Regions from separate parts of the Pseudomonas sp. ArH3a genome, predicted to be linked through region 2. Evidence: predicted binding sites of a transcription regulator. Region 2 holds the regulator's gene; each other region holds the start of a gene.
What was found. Region 2 encodes FliA, which starts transcription of late flagellar genes. Its sites were predicted from a motif close to CTAAAGTTTNNNNNNNNNNNGCCGNTAA; they were not measured.

Region 1 (4,788 bases), 420 kb from region 2:
CGCTATCTGAAGCGGACACTGAAGCCCATGCCCGTTGATTTACGAGCGCTCTATCCAAAATTGATCCACCTGAAGCTGGACACGGTGTTCGTCGTCGACCTGGGCAACCAGATTGCGTTTGTCAGTGACGCCTGTGAGGCACTGCTGGGTTATCGCGCCGAGGAATGGAGGTTATTCAGCCGAGTGTTGGTAACCCCCCTGTCACGTGCGTTCTCCTGCGCTGGGTGGGTGGTCCTTGGATAAGCAGTAAGCTTGCGTTGCTCCTTCATCTAATCACTCCAGGCCTACAGAGCTGGGCAGTCGAGCCTTTCCCGGCGCCTGCAAGGGTGCTTAGGTGTCAACGCCAACCAAAAAGGGACCTCCAGAGGGGCACTTTTACATTGGCGGTAACACTTAGGACTCAACACGGGCGGTTCATGCGCCCATATCACTGACGGCTCATGCCCCCCAGGCGCAGCGACAAGTCCTGCATGCCCTGGCTGAGGGTGCTTAGGCTGGCCGCGTCGCGGGCGCCTTCCTCGCTGGCGGTATGGATGCGCACGGCCAGCTCATTGATTTCCTGAGTCACATGGCTCTGTTCCTGGGCCGCCACGGCAATCTGCTGCGTGCGCTGAACGATATCGTCGAAGCCGAGCACCGTGGTGCCCAGCGAGGTCGCCAGCAGATCGGCCTGGGCCACCACCGAGCGGGTACGCTCCTGGCCGGCGACCATGGTGCTGACGGCGGTGACCGAAGCCTGGCGCAATTCGGCGATCATCTGTTGGATTTCGTCCGCCGAAACCTGGGTGCGTCCAGCCAGGGTGCGCACCTCGTCGGCCACCACGGCGAAGCCGCGGCCCTGTTCGCCGGCCCGGGCGGCCTCGATGGCGGCATTGAGCGCGAGCAGGTTGGTCTGCGCGGAGATCGACTTGATTACGTCGAGTACTCCGCTAACCCCTTCGATATCCTGGCCGAGGCGGGTGATCGCGGTGGCCACGCTGCCGATGTCGCTGCTCAGGGAGACGATGGCCTGGCTGTTCTGGGTCACGTGGCCCTGGCTTTCGCGCGCTGTACGGAGGGATTTCTCGGCAGTGTTGGAACAGTCGCTGGTGGTGTGTGCGACCTCCTGGGCACTCGACGACATTTCCGTTACAGCGGTGGCGAGCAAGGTGTTGTCCAGGCGTTGGGTCTCCGCCCGCTCGGCCATGACTACCGACAACCGCGCAACGTCGTCGGCTTGGCGTAGCAGCTTCGAGGACTCATCGGCAATGGTGCGTAGCATCTGCCGGAGGCTGCCGGCGTAGCGGTTGACCGCGCCGCGCAGCAGGCCGATTTCATCCGCACGCAGAATATCCAGCTCGGCCGCGCCGGCGCCTTGCTGCTCGCCCAGACGGTTGATTTGCAGAGTGGTTTCGTCGATCTGCCTTAGCAGCGTGCGCCCCGCTAGCCATGCCAAGCCGAAAATAAGCAGCAGCACTGGTACCAGGGTAGTGAGGATGTCGATGGTCAGGCGGCTGGCGATCGCGGTCATCTGCGCTTTCGGCGTGACTAGGCCAATCACCCAGCCACTGGCGTTGATGCGCGTCAGGCTGACGTAGCCGGCCGAGCCGAGTCGGCTGTCGTCCTCAATGGCGAAGGTATGCGCCTGCTGCTGGCCGGTCTTGCGCCATTGCGTCACGTTGTTGAACCATGGCGCGCTGTTCAGCAAGCCGGTTTCGTCAGCTACAGCCTGACCTTGGCCGACTGGGAAATAGAGCACCTTGCCCGAGGTGTCCAGGGCGAAGGCATAGCCGCCGGTCACGTTGCCGTTTGCCTTGAGAAAGTCTGCCAGGCCGGTGAGGGTCAGGTCGATGGTGGCGACCCCGGCGAAGCGCTGGTCGCGGGTGTAGCCAATGGTGCAGGTGGTCATCAGGATCTTGCTGATCGGGTCCTCATAGGCGTCCGACCAATTGCAGTGACCATCTTTGCCGGTCTTCCCCTGGGCGTACCAGTCGGCTGCATGGTAGGCCTCGGCCTGTGGCGCGTTGTATTCCTCGGAGTAGCCCAGGCTGCCCTGGTTGCGCGCCCAGTAGAAGCTCCGCCTTTCGACCCCGGGAGTGAAGGCATTCGGCTCGGGCCAGAGGCCACCGCCGGCCACCGCCGTGTCGCCCTGGGAATCGATGATGCGCGCAAGGCTCGGCTTGACCAGCTCCACGTCGTTGGGCAGGGTCGCGCCGAGGCTGGCCATGGCACCCACCCGTCCGTCGATTTCGGCTAGCTTGATGGTCAACTGGCGCGCGATGGCCACCGCCGATTGCTGCGCGCTCTGGGTATTCGACGCGATCAGCTTGGGCTCGCCACTGAGCACCATCACCGCGTAGATGGAGCCGGCGGTGACCAGCACGATAGCGCCCATCGCCAAGCTGAAGCGCGACATGACTTTTACAGGCAGCAGGCGCATGGCCGTCTCCTTGGGGAGTAAGAGAACCGGCGCCCTAGGCGAACGGCAAACACAGTATCATCTGGAACTATCGGCGCCTTACCAGGAATCATGAGGGCGCCGGACCAATAAACTGCACCTTTGGACGGTCATCAAGCCGCCGTGTCCGCCAATTCAAGGCCAGTTGATCGATACCCTTGCGGCCGCTGATCAGTGGCCCGATCGCGCAAGATATTTATCTCTACTTCGCAGGCTTGACCGAAACGACCTCAATGAACCTCTACTTTTTTCCGTGCCATCTTCGTCGCGTCCAGTTCAGCCTGAAGCGTGCTTAACGTATCGGCCTCGTGCGCTTGGGCTTTTGCTTTTTCTCAGTCGTCGTTGGCACGGTTTGCAACGCCTGAAGCTCTGCTTCAACCGCCGCGATATCGGTATCAATCAGGTCATCTAGCAGGCTGGCCTGCTCAGGATTCATCTGCTCGCTACGCTTGGCAAACTTCAATCGCTTGAGTTGGGTGATCTCGTGAGTCAGTTTCTCAATGACCGTTTGATCGCGGTTGATCTTCTTGCTCATTGTCTCGACTTGCGAGAGCACCAGCGCCCTTAGCTCGATACTTCACCACCGGTAGAAAAACTATCGAAGGCTGTCCCTTTTTTTCACCTCGCCTGTCATTCCAGGTAAGAGAATTAAATCGAGAGCTTCCGCCAATGCCCGCCGTCTCACCCTTGCGCCTGCGCCCGCTGCTGAACCTGAGCCTGATGCTAAGCCTCAGCGCCAGCCCGTTGTTCATCCCCCTCAGCTATGCCGAAGACAGCGCCGCTCGCCGCAGCTACCAGGTTCCGGCGGGCAGTCTCAGCTCGGCGTTGACCCGTTTTGCCGGGCTTTCGGGTGTCAATCTGTCGGTGGACCCAGCGCTGGTCAGCGGTCGCAGCAGCAGTGGCTTGGTTGGCGAATACGGCGTGGAGGAGGGCTTTGCGCGTTTGCTGCAAGGCTCCGGCCTGCAGCTGCAACCGATGGGTGATCAGGCCTACATGCTGGTGCCAGTGCCGGAGGACAGTAGCCTGCAATTGGCGCCAACGTCGATCGTCGCCACCACCGGGCTTGAGGGCGGCGATACCTACGCGGGCGGCCAAGTGGCACGCCGTGGCTCGCAAGGCCTGCTCGGTTCGCGGGATTTCATGGAAACGCCGTTCAGCATGACCACTTACACCGAGGAGGCGGTGAAGAACCAGCAGGCGCGCACCCTCGGCGACCTGATCGCCAGCGACCCATCGGTGCGCGCCACCAACCCGGCCGGTGGGCGTTATGAGCAGTTCACCATTCGCGGCTTCAGCCTGTTCAACAGTGATGTGGCCTACAACGGCCTCTACGGCGTATTGCCGACGTACACCATCGACATGGAAATGGCCGAGCGCGTCGACATTCTCAAAGGCCCCAGCCAGTTGATCAATGGCATCTCACCGCGCGGCAGTGTGGGCGGTGGGATCAACGTGGTGCCCAAGCGCGCCACCGACAGAGACATCAACTCGTTCACCGGCACCTGGGCCTCCGGCAGCCAGGCGGGCGGCGCGGTGGATGTGGGCCGGCGTTTTGGCGAGGACAATAAATTCGGCATCCGTTTCAATGGCGTGAAGCAGTCCGGCGATACCGAATGGGATCACCAGAGCGTCGACCGTGAGATGGCCGTGTTAGGCCTGGATTTTCGTGGCGAACGCCTGCGCCTTTCCACCGACATCGGCCACACCGAACGCGACACCGACGCCCCGCAGGAGCGCGTGCAGGTCGGGCCGAATGCCAGGGTGCCGAGTGCTAACGACGTGCGCCGCAATTACGCGCAATCCTGGAGCAAGGCCAGCACCAATGACACGTTTGGCACTGTTAACGGCGAGTTCGACCTCAGTGACAGCGTGATGCTCTACGGCGGCGTGGGCGCGCGTAAAAGTAATCACGACTTCCTGCGCCACGCGGTATCCGTCACCAATAATGCCGGGGGGTTCAGCGTGCAGCCGCGTGATTTCACCCGCGACGAAAACGTGCGGACCGCCACGGCGGGTGTGCGCAGCTGGTTCCACACGGGGCCCGTCAGCCATGAGTTAAACTTGGCTGCCAGCTATTTTTATATGGACTTTGAAAACGGCGGTGCGCGCTATGCGTCAGCGCCGAGCAACCTCTACAACCCGGTGCAAACCCCCACGCCGTCGCGGCCCACACGTTTCGACGCCAAGGTCTACACCGAGAATAAGTTCAGCGGCGTGGCACTCTCCGACACCCTGGGCTTCTTCGACGACCGCCTGCTGCTGACCCTTGGCGCGCGCTGGCAGCGGGTGAAAGTGGACGACTGGAGCGACAACGTCAAAGGCGACACTGCCTATGACGAGGAAAAAATCTC
Region 2 (4,788 bases):
AGCGCACCAGACGGTTACGCACCAGCACCAGCTCGCCGACCATGTTCATGATGTCGTCCAGGCGCGCGGTATCAACGCGCACGGTGGTTTCGGCTTCACTGGCAGGCTTGTCGGCCACCGGCGCCGCCGCAGCTCGCGCAGGTGCCGGGGCGGCTGCAGGGGCTGGAGCGGGTTTGGCGGCAGCCGGGATGGCGGCCGGTGCGGGTTTCGCCGCTACCGGGGCGGCAGTCGCCGCAGCGGCCGGGGCCACTTCGGTGAACTTGCCTTTGCCGTGCAAATCATCCAACAGGGCTTCGAACTCGTGATCAGAGATCAGCCCGTCGCCCGCTGGTGCCGCACTGGCAGGTGCTGCACCGGCGACTGGGGCTGCGGCGGTCGCGGCAACTTGCGGCAAGGCTTCAGCGACAAACGTGCCTTTGCCATGCAGCTGGTCGAGCAACGCTTCGAATTCGTCGTCGGTAATGTCGTTGCTGGCCGGGGCCGCTGGCGCTTTCGACTCGGCGGCGGGTGCCACCACGTCAGCGGCGAACTGGCCTTTGCCATGCAACTGGTCGAGCAGGGATTCGAACTCTGCGTCGGTGATGTCTTCGCTGGTCGGCGTTGCGGGCGCAGCAGGCGCTTGCGGCGCTTGCGGCGCCTCAGCCTCGGCCTTCACCGCACTGAGGGAGTTGAGCAACTGCTCGAACTCGCTGTCGGTCACATCCGCTTCCGGCTCAGCAACCGCAGCAGGCGCTGCTTCCACCACCGGCGCAGCCGGGGTGGCGGCAGGTTCTGCCAGGCGCGCCAGGGCGGCCAGCAGTTCCGGCGTGGCCGCTGTGATCGGGGCACGTTCGCGCACTTCGCTGAACATGCCGTTGACCGCATCCAATGCTTCCAGAATCACGTCCATCAGTTCCGAGTCGACGTGGCGCTCACCCTTACGCAGGATGTCGAACACGTTCTCGGCGATGTGACAGCACTCCACCAGCTCATGGAGCTGGAGGAAGCCGGCGCCCCCTTTTACAGTGTGAAAACCGCGAAAAATTGCATTGAGCAGGTTCGCATCATCCGGTCGACTTTCCAGCTCGACCAGTTGTTCGGACAGTTGCTCTAAAATTTCGCCGGCCTCTACAAGGAAATCCTGAAGGATTTCTTCATCGGCGCCGAAGCTCATGTGGGTGCTCCTTAGAAGCCTAAACTGGATAACAGGTCATCTACGTCATCCTGACCTGACATAACGTCTTCACGTTTATCGGCATGAATCTGCGGACCTTCACCCTTGGCGAGATGTTTTTGTGGATCTTTTTCCGAGAGGATCGCTTCGCGGTCATGTTCGATGCCGGCAAAACGATCAACTTGGCCGGCCATGAGCACCAATTTGAGCAGGTTGCTTTCCACTTCGGTGACCAGTTGGGTCACGCGTTTGATCACCTGACCGGTGAGGTCCTGGTAATCCTGGGCCAGCAGAATGTCATTGAGGTTGCTGGCAACCGTACGGTTGTCCTGCTCGCTGCGCGACAAAAAGCCGTCGACCCGACGCGCCAAATCACGAAACTCTTCGGCCCCCACTTCGCGACGCATGAAGCGGCCCCAGTCAACGCTCAGGGCTTGTGCTTCGGTGGTCATGCCATTGACCAAGGGCGTTGCGTTTTCCACCAGGTCCATGGTGCGGTTGGCCGCCGCCTCTGTCAGCCTGACCACATAGGACAGGCGTTCGGTGGCATCGGTAATTTGCGAAATTTCTTCGGCCTGGGGCATGTGCGGGTCAATCTGAAAATTGACGATCGCACTGTGCAGCTCGCGTGTGAGCTTGCCCACTTCCTGGTACAGGCCGCGGTCACGGGTCTGGTTAAGCTCATGGATTAACTGCACCGCGTCGCCGAACTGGCCTTTTTCAAGGCTTTCAACCAACTGGTGAGCATGCTTTTTCAGGGTCGACTCAAAGTCTCCCTGTGACGTTTCTTTATGCTCCATAGCTCCCCCGTGGCAGCATCAATGACCGATGCGTTCGAAGATTTTTTCGATCTTCTCTTTCAAGGCCTGTGCAGTGAATGGCTTGACCACGTAGCCGTTTACCCCAGCTTGGGCGGCTTCGATGATCTGTTCACGCTTGGCTTCGGCGGTCACCATCAACACAGGCAGGCTGCGCAGTTTTTCATCGGCGCGCACGTGGCGCAGCAAGTCGATGCCGGTCATGCCCGGCATGTTCCAGTCGGTTACCAGAAAGTCAATGCTCCCGCTGTTGAGGATCGGAATCGCCGTAATGCCGTCATCCGCCTCGACCGTGTTAGTGAACCCAAGGTCACGCAACAGGTTTTTTATGATCCGCCGCATCGTTGAGAAGTCATCAACGATGAGGATTTTCATGTTCTTGTCCAATTCGACCTCCAAGCAGTCTTAAACGCGCCCAGCACCTGGACGCGCCATTTCAATCAACAGGCGTTACACAAAAAGGACTGCCCAGGGCACCACGCAACGAACCCGCGAAAGCATGCAGCCTTCGCGGTAGCGTCTGCAGTGTCCCCACACTGCCTGTCAGCGCGTGCGCCACTCTCCCAATCGCCCCCGCAAGCGGGCTGCGCACTGGCTGTGCAACTGGCTGACACGCGATTCGCTGACCCCCAGGACCTCACCGATTTCCTTGAGGTTCAGCTCTTCGTCGTAGTACAGCGACAACACCAGTCGCTCACGCTCCGGCAAATTGGCAATCGCGTCCGCCAACGCCCCCTGGAAACGTTCGTCTTCCAGGTCGCGCGACGGCTCCAGATGTGCACTCGCGCCATCCTCGTGCAGCCCTTCGTGTTCGCCGTCCTGCAACAGGTCGTCGAAACTGAACAGGCGGCTGCCCAAGGTATCGTTCAAAATCCCGTAGTAATCGTCGAGACTCAATTGGAGTTCGGCCGCAACTTCATGATCTTTAGCGTCACGACCGGTTTTTGCTTCAATTGAGCGAATTGCGTCACTGACCATTCGCGTGTTGCGGTGTACCGAACGCGGCGCCCAATCCCCTTTACGCACCTCATCGAGCATCGCGCCACGTATACGAATACCCGCATACGTCTCGAAACTCGCGCCTTTGCTCGCGTCGTATTTGGTCGACACTTCGAGCAAACCAATCATGCCGGCCTGGATGAGGTCTTCGACCTGCACGCTGGCGGGCAGGCGTGCCAGCAAGTGGTAGGCAATGCGCTTGACCAGCGGCGCATAGCGCTCGATCAACTCGCCCTGGCTGTCACGTGCCGACTTTTTGTAAAGGTTGTAGCCGCTGGCTGTCATAGCACCGGTCCTGCGCTCGTCTGATGCACCAATCGCTCGACGAAAAACTCCAGATGCCCCCGAGGGTTAGCGGGCAACGGCCAAGTATCGACCTTCTGAGCAATAGCCTTGAACGCCAATGCGCATTTGGAACGAGGGAACGCTTCGTAGACTGCACGCTGCTTTTGCACAGCCTTGCGTACACACTCGTCATAGGGAACTGCGCCCACGTATTGTAGGGCGACATCGAGGAAGCGATCCGTGACCTTGGTCAACTTGGCGAACAGGTTTCGCCCTTCTTGCGGGCTTTGGGCCATGTTGGCCAACACGCGAAAGCGATTCATGCCGTAGTCACGGTTAAGCAATTTGATCAGGGCGTAGGCGTCGGTGATCGACGTAGGTTCGTCGCAGACCACCAGCAACACTTCTTGCGCGGCGCGCACAAAGCTGACCACCGACTCGCCGATCCCGGCGGCGGTGTCGATCACCAGCACGTCGAGGTTGTCGCCGATATCGCTGAACGCCTGGATCAGGCCGGCATGCTGCGCCGGGCTCAGGTGCACCATGCTCTGGGTGCCCGAGGCGGCCGGCACGATACGAATGCCACCGGGGCCCTGCAGCAGCACATCGCGCAGCTCGCAGCGGCCTTCGATCACATCGGCAAGGGTATGTTTGGGTGTCAGCCCCAGCAGAACGTCGACGTTCGCCAGGCCCAGGTCAGCATCCAGCAGCATGACGCGACGGCCAAGCTCTGCCAGGGCCAGGGACAAATTCACTGACACGTTAGTTTTCCCGACGCCACCTTTGCCGCCGGTCACCGCGATCACCTGTACGGGATGCATGCTGCCCATTTTATTTCTTTACCTTGTCTTGCTTAGACGCAGGCTACATGGCTTGGCCGCGTGAATCGCTTGCAGACCATCGATGTAGGTACATTTCACGGTGTTCATCCCGCCTCAACCGACCCGTTTTGCCGGGTGGTGGTAAAGGTCGGCGAACATATCGGCCATCGCTTCCTCGCTAGGCTCTTCTTGCATTTGCACGCTGACAGCACGGCTGACCAACTGATGACGGCGCGGCAGATGCAGATCATCCGGAATCCGCGGCCCGTCGGTCAGGTAAGCAACCGGTAATTCATGACTGATAGCCAGGCTCAGCACTTCGCCCAGGCTCGCGGTTTCGTCGAGCTTGGTGAGGATGCAACCGGCCAGGCCGCAGCGCTTGTAGCTGTGGTAGGCAGCGGTAAGAACCTGTTTCTGGCTGGTGGTTGCAAGCACCAGGTAATTCTTCGACTTGATGCCACGCCCGGCCAGGCTTTCCAGCTGCATGCGCAGCGCCGGGTCGCTGGCTTGCAGGCCGGCGGTGTCGATCAGCACCACGCGCTTGCGCAGCAGCGGGTCGAGGGCGTTGGCCAGGGACTGGCCCGGGTCGACGTGGGTCACCGACACATTGAGGATGCGGCCCAGGGTCTTGAGCTGCTCCTGGGCGCCGATGCGGTAGCTGTCCATGCTCACCAGCGCGATGTTCTGCGCGCCGTACTTGAGCACATAACGC
Region 3 (4,788 bases), 2.4 Mb from region 2:
AATGAGTGTACTGTCATAGCCGGCTGTTGAGGTGCTGCCGTAACCCGCAGTGAGTGAGCTGCCTTCCTGAGCGGTCTGTGTACTGCCATAACCTGCTGTCAGTTTACTTTCATGACCCGCGGTCTGAGTACTCCCATAGCCTGCAATAAGAGAACTGTCCGGGCCAGCGGTCCCGGTACTGCCGTAGCCCGCAGTGAGTGAGCTGCCTTCCTGAGCGGTCTGTGTACTGCCATAACCTGCTGTCAGCTTACTTTCATGACCCGCGGTCTGAGTACTCCCATAGCCTGCAATAAGAGAACTGTCCGGGCCAGCGGTCCCGGTACTGCCGTAGCCAGCAGTGAGCGAACTCCCTTCCTGCGCCGTTTGTGTACTGCCGTAGCCCGCTGTAAGCACGCTGCCATGACCAGCAGTCTGTGTACTGCCATAGCCAGCGATCAGCGAACTGTCGGGGCCAGCGGTGCCCGTGCTGCCATAGCCTGCGGTGAGATCGCTACCTTCCTGAGCGGTTTGTGTGCTGCCATAACCCGCTGTCAGCGAGCTTTCCTCTCCAGCGGTCTGAGTACTGCCATAGCCGGCGATCAGTGAACTGTCGGAACCAGCGGTGCCCGTACTGCCGTAACCGGCGGTGAGATCGCTGCCTTCCTGAGCTGTCTGCGTGCTGCCATAACCCGCTGTTAGCGAGCTTTCCTCTCCAGCGGTCTGAGTACTGCCGTAGCCGGCGATCAGTGAACTGTCGGAACCAGAGGTGCCCGTACTGCCGTAACCGGCGGTGAGATCGCTGCCTTCCTGAGCGGTTTGCGTACTGCCATAACCCGCTGTTAGCGAGCTTTCTTCTCCAGCGGTTTGGGTGCTGCCGTAGCCGGCGATCAGTGAACTGTCGGAACCAGCGGTGCCCGTGCTGCCGTAGCCTGCGGTGAGATCGCTGCCTTCCTGAGCGGTTTGCGTACTGCCATAACCCGCTGTTAGCGAGCTTTCTCCTCCGGCAGTTTGAGTACTGCCGTAGCCGGCAATGATGGAGCTATCGGAACCAGAGGTGCCCGTACTGCCGTAACCGGCGGTGAGATCGCTGCCTTCCTGAGCTGTCTGCGTGCTGCCATAACCCGCTGTTAGCGAGCTTTCTTCTCCAGCGGTTTGGGTGCTACCGTAGCCAGCAATGATTGAACTGTCGGAACCTGAAGTTCCGGTACTCCCGTACCCCGCAATCAGGGTGCTTCGATCTCCAGCGGTTTCAGTACTGCCATAACCGGCGATGAGCTGACTCTGATTTGCGCCCGTGAGCGTACTGCCATAAACAGCTGTCTCTAGCGTTTTTAGCGCCTGATCTGTTGCCCCCGGCGGCCTGAAAGAGTCTTCGTTAATTTCCGGGCGCACTTCAGAAAAAGCAAATGGTTCAACCAGATCTGCTGAATATGACGCATAGTTTGAAACGTTACTCGAAATGTACCCTAATGCACTATTTCGTGTTCCGACATGAACCACTTCAGCACGGGGAAATTTAACGCACCCATCTATATCCAGACGAATAATATCGTCAATCGCAACTTCACAAACCACCCATCTAGCATCGGCTTGCATATTTAATTGGCTGCTCGCCCCCTTTCCCCAGAGCAAGCCGGACAGCCCATTTTCGAGCTTTCTCGTAGGCTCCCAAAATTTGCATTCCACAACACCCGAGACGGGCCAGACAAGGCCGCAGTGATCGCCCATGTTATTGGAGCAGGTGCGCAAAACTAAAACTTTTACATCATTCATCTCAACATCCTCGTGATATCTTTACTAAGAAATAGCGTCATTCGCTTATAAAAAATAGCACTTAAAGAACGTGAAATTACTATTTATAATCTCATGAAAGCCCGGACTTAAAGCCATTACAAAGCAATAACACCAAGCTCCTTCTTTTATCCAGACCTATGTGTCAGCCTATTGTAATTTTATAGGTTATAAATTACAGGCGATTGCGATCAGTCACTTTGACTTGAGAGACATAGAGGATCGAAGATCTTATTAAAAAGTCCTCAATAAATTCAATGCTCTGCCTCAACACCAATAAGCTTTTTGCAGATACTGCAAGTAGTAGCCATGACAGGCCGCTCTATGACCAACAATAAATATGATTTTATTGTTACCTAATATTATATAGAGTGGGCCGCTCTCACCTGGATGCAGGATCGACTCCTGCTCGCACATCAGAGCGCTAGCGTACTAGAGGAAAGATTGAGGGCGCATTTAAACAAAAGCAGGCCATCGCTAAGTCAGAATCTCGCACAGAGTGCGAACGGCTATAACGGGTCCGAAGGAGCTATTGGCGAGCGACTGCTTTTGGACGAGGGCGGACATTCATAATTTTGGAGCGGGGTTAGCAGTACCAAATGCTACGCTGTTCACTCTCTGGAGGAAAACCAATGCCGAACTCAGATTTGATCCCTTCCCTACTTTCAAAACTCTACGAAAACCAACTCGCCCTTGAGGCCTCCATCATGGAACTCTCGAATTGGGTTGAGCAGCGCGGCTCTGCTGATGTGGCAGAGAACATCCGCGGCGCGCTGCACACAATCGACGAGAACGAAGAGTTCATCAAGCTGACCCTAGCCGTCCTCATGACTCCTGACTGACCGCCTCTCGTCGCCTCAAATCGCGCCAAGGTCAAACCTCGATTACTGTGCATGCATACAGCAATCGGATTGCCTCAACATGCACCACATTGACGAAGACACCTCTGCGTGGCTTGGATGCCCTACGCCCCTGGAAATGTACAAGCACCAATGCTCTCTGCTCGAGGATGAACTTACCGAGACTCAGGCACTCCTGCGCAAGGCACGGAAGCCCTCTAACAACAACCGAACGACTGCCAGAGTATCGACGATGGTTTGCCTGGGGCTGGGCTAACCCGATCGTCGGATGGCTTCAACCTCCTGGCGTTTAGGCCGATAGCCTGGAGTAACAGCTATGCCTAGCTGTCTAAGAGATATAAAAAAATGTATGTCCGGACTATGAACCTTGCCCCAAGGTCTGCCGCTTTCTTCTCGCTCATTGTCTTGGTAGTTTTTGCTCTCGGCACCGTCGCCGTACTGCAAATGGGCAAGCTCCGAGATTCGGAGCAGGATGTAGAATCTAATTGGATGTCGAGCATCCTTGAGATTGGCAAGATGCAGACAGCCATCTTGCGCCTGCGCCTAGAAAGCGTGCGCATCACCGTGGTCACCGACGAACAACAGCGCCAAACCCGCATCGCTTCGTTGAGCAGCTACCGCAGCACGCTGCAGAACACTGTCAGCCAATACGTACCCTTGATTAGCGGGCCTGCAGAGGGTGAGATCTACAAGGTGGTAACCACTGGTTTGCAGCAGTATTTCCAGCTACTGGATGAACTGGAGCCGCTACTTAAAAAAGGTGAAAATGCCGCAGCCATTGCCATGATCGATACCCGCATAAGCCCGATGGTGAATGCGCTGCAGGACGAGCTTGGTAAACTCATGGGCTTTAACGAAGAGGGAGCCAAGCGTGCAGGCTTGGATGCCACCTCTACATACAGCCACGGTGTGACATTGGTGATCGGCCTGCTGGTGTTGACCATGATGCTCACCGCGTTGTTAGCTATGGTGTTGACACGTAGTATCACGGTGCCCATCAGCGATGCCCTGGCCGTCGCCGAACGAATCGCCGGCAGCGACCTGTCCCAGGAGATCGGGATCAGTGGCCGCGATGAAGCTGGTCGCCTGCTGGCAGCTCTTTCGAAGATGCAGAGCAACCTCCGAGAAACCATCGCCCGTATCGCCGACTCCTCCACCCAACTGGCCTCGGCCTCGGAAGAAATGACCGCGATGACCGAAGACGCCAGCCGCGGACTGGTGCGGCAGAGCGATGAGGTCAATCAGGCCGCTACAGCGGTGACCGAAATGAGCGCTGCGGTAGACGAGGTTGCGCGCAATGCCGAAGCAGCCGCCCAATCCTCCCGCGAGTCCATGGAATTCACTCGCTCGGGTATCGAGAACGTGGCACAGACTCTCAAAGCCATTGAAAGTCTGGCTGGCAACGTGGCCAGCACTGGGGACCAGGTCAAGGCCTTGTCCGGCAGGGCCCAGGACATCAGCAAGGTAGTCGAGGTGATTCGCGCGATTGCCGAGCAGACTAACCTGCTGGCGCTGAACGCGGCCATTGAAGCCGCCCGCGCCGGCGAGCAAGGCCGTGGCTTTGCAGTGGTGGCCGATGAAGTGCGGGCTCTGGCCCACCGTACCCAGCAGTCGACCCAGGAAATCGAACAAATGATCACCGCGATTCAGGCAGACTCGGCCCAAGCAGTGGGCGCCATGAACGTCAGCGCCCAGATGGCAAGTAGCTCAATCTCAGTAGCGCAAAGCGCCGACCTTTCTCTCAAACAGATCGCCGTGGCTATCAACCAGATCAACGAGCGCAACTTGCTGATCGCAACGGCCTCCGGAGAACAGGCGCAGGTGGCTCGCGAGGCCGACGAGAACCTGACCAGCATCCGAGAACTGTCGGTCCAGAGCTCGGCTGGCGCGAGTCAGACCGCCATCGCCTGCGGCGAGATGACCGCCCTTGCGATTGAACTGAATCGACTGGTGGCTCGCTTTAAGGTTTGACATAAGTCGTTTTCCTGGCCTCTGCTTGCCGTAGCGTATCCATTGAACAGGCTTTCTACTTCATAGACATCTTTTTCACCTGACACTTACAGGAAAAAGTGCAAAGTCGCGCCACTCATTTGAAGAGTTCCTTTTAGATCCGCACACAAGCGGGCTGATGAGATGGTCACCCCCAACACGCTGTGAG

Region 1: the regulator FliA is predicted to act here: its motif matches at 2,487-2,514, upstream of K0P33_RS20835 (methyl-accepting chemotaxis protein).
Region 3: the regulator FliA is predicted to act here: its motif matches at 2,904-2,931, upstream of K0P33_RS12125 (methyl-accepting chemotaxis protein).

What each region holds. Positions count from the first base shown of each region.
Region 1 covers NZ_CP080330.1:4,598,109-4,602,896, reverse strand. The annotation lists partial or broken gene K0P33_RS20840 (PAS domain-containing protein) at 28-165, shown strand; gene K0P33_RS20835 (methyl-accepting chemotaxis protein) at 428-2,419, opposite strand; partial or broken gene K0P33_RS20830 (transposase) at 2,745-3,011, opposite strand; gene K0P33_RS20825 (TonB-dependent receptor) at 3,107-4,788, shown strand, end outside.
Region 2 covers NZ_CP080330.1:5,014,192-5,018,979, forward strand. The annotation lists gene K0P33_RS22870 (chemotaxis protein CheA) at 1-1,153, opposite strand, end outside; gene K0P33_RS22875 (protein phosphatase CheZ) at 1,165-1,953, opposite strand; gene K0P33_RS22880 (chemotaxis response regulator CheY) at 1,972-2,346, opposite strand; gene fliA (RNA polymerase sigma factor FliA) at 2,515-3,255, opposite strand; gene fleN (flagellar synthesis regulator FleN) at 3,252-4,085, opposite strand; gene flhF (flagellar biosynthesis protein FlhF) at 4,191-4,788, opposite strand, start outside.
Region 3 covers NZ_CP080330.1:2,634,507-2,639,294, reverse strand. The annotation lists gene K0P33_RS12135 (Ice nucleation protein) at 1-1,752, opposite strand, end outside; gene K0P33_RS12130 (hypothetical protein) at 2,403-2,612, shown strand; gene K0P33_RS12125 (methyl-accepting chemotaxis protein) at 2,976-4,601, shown strand.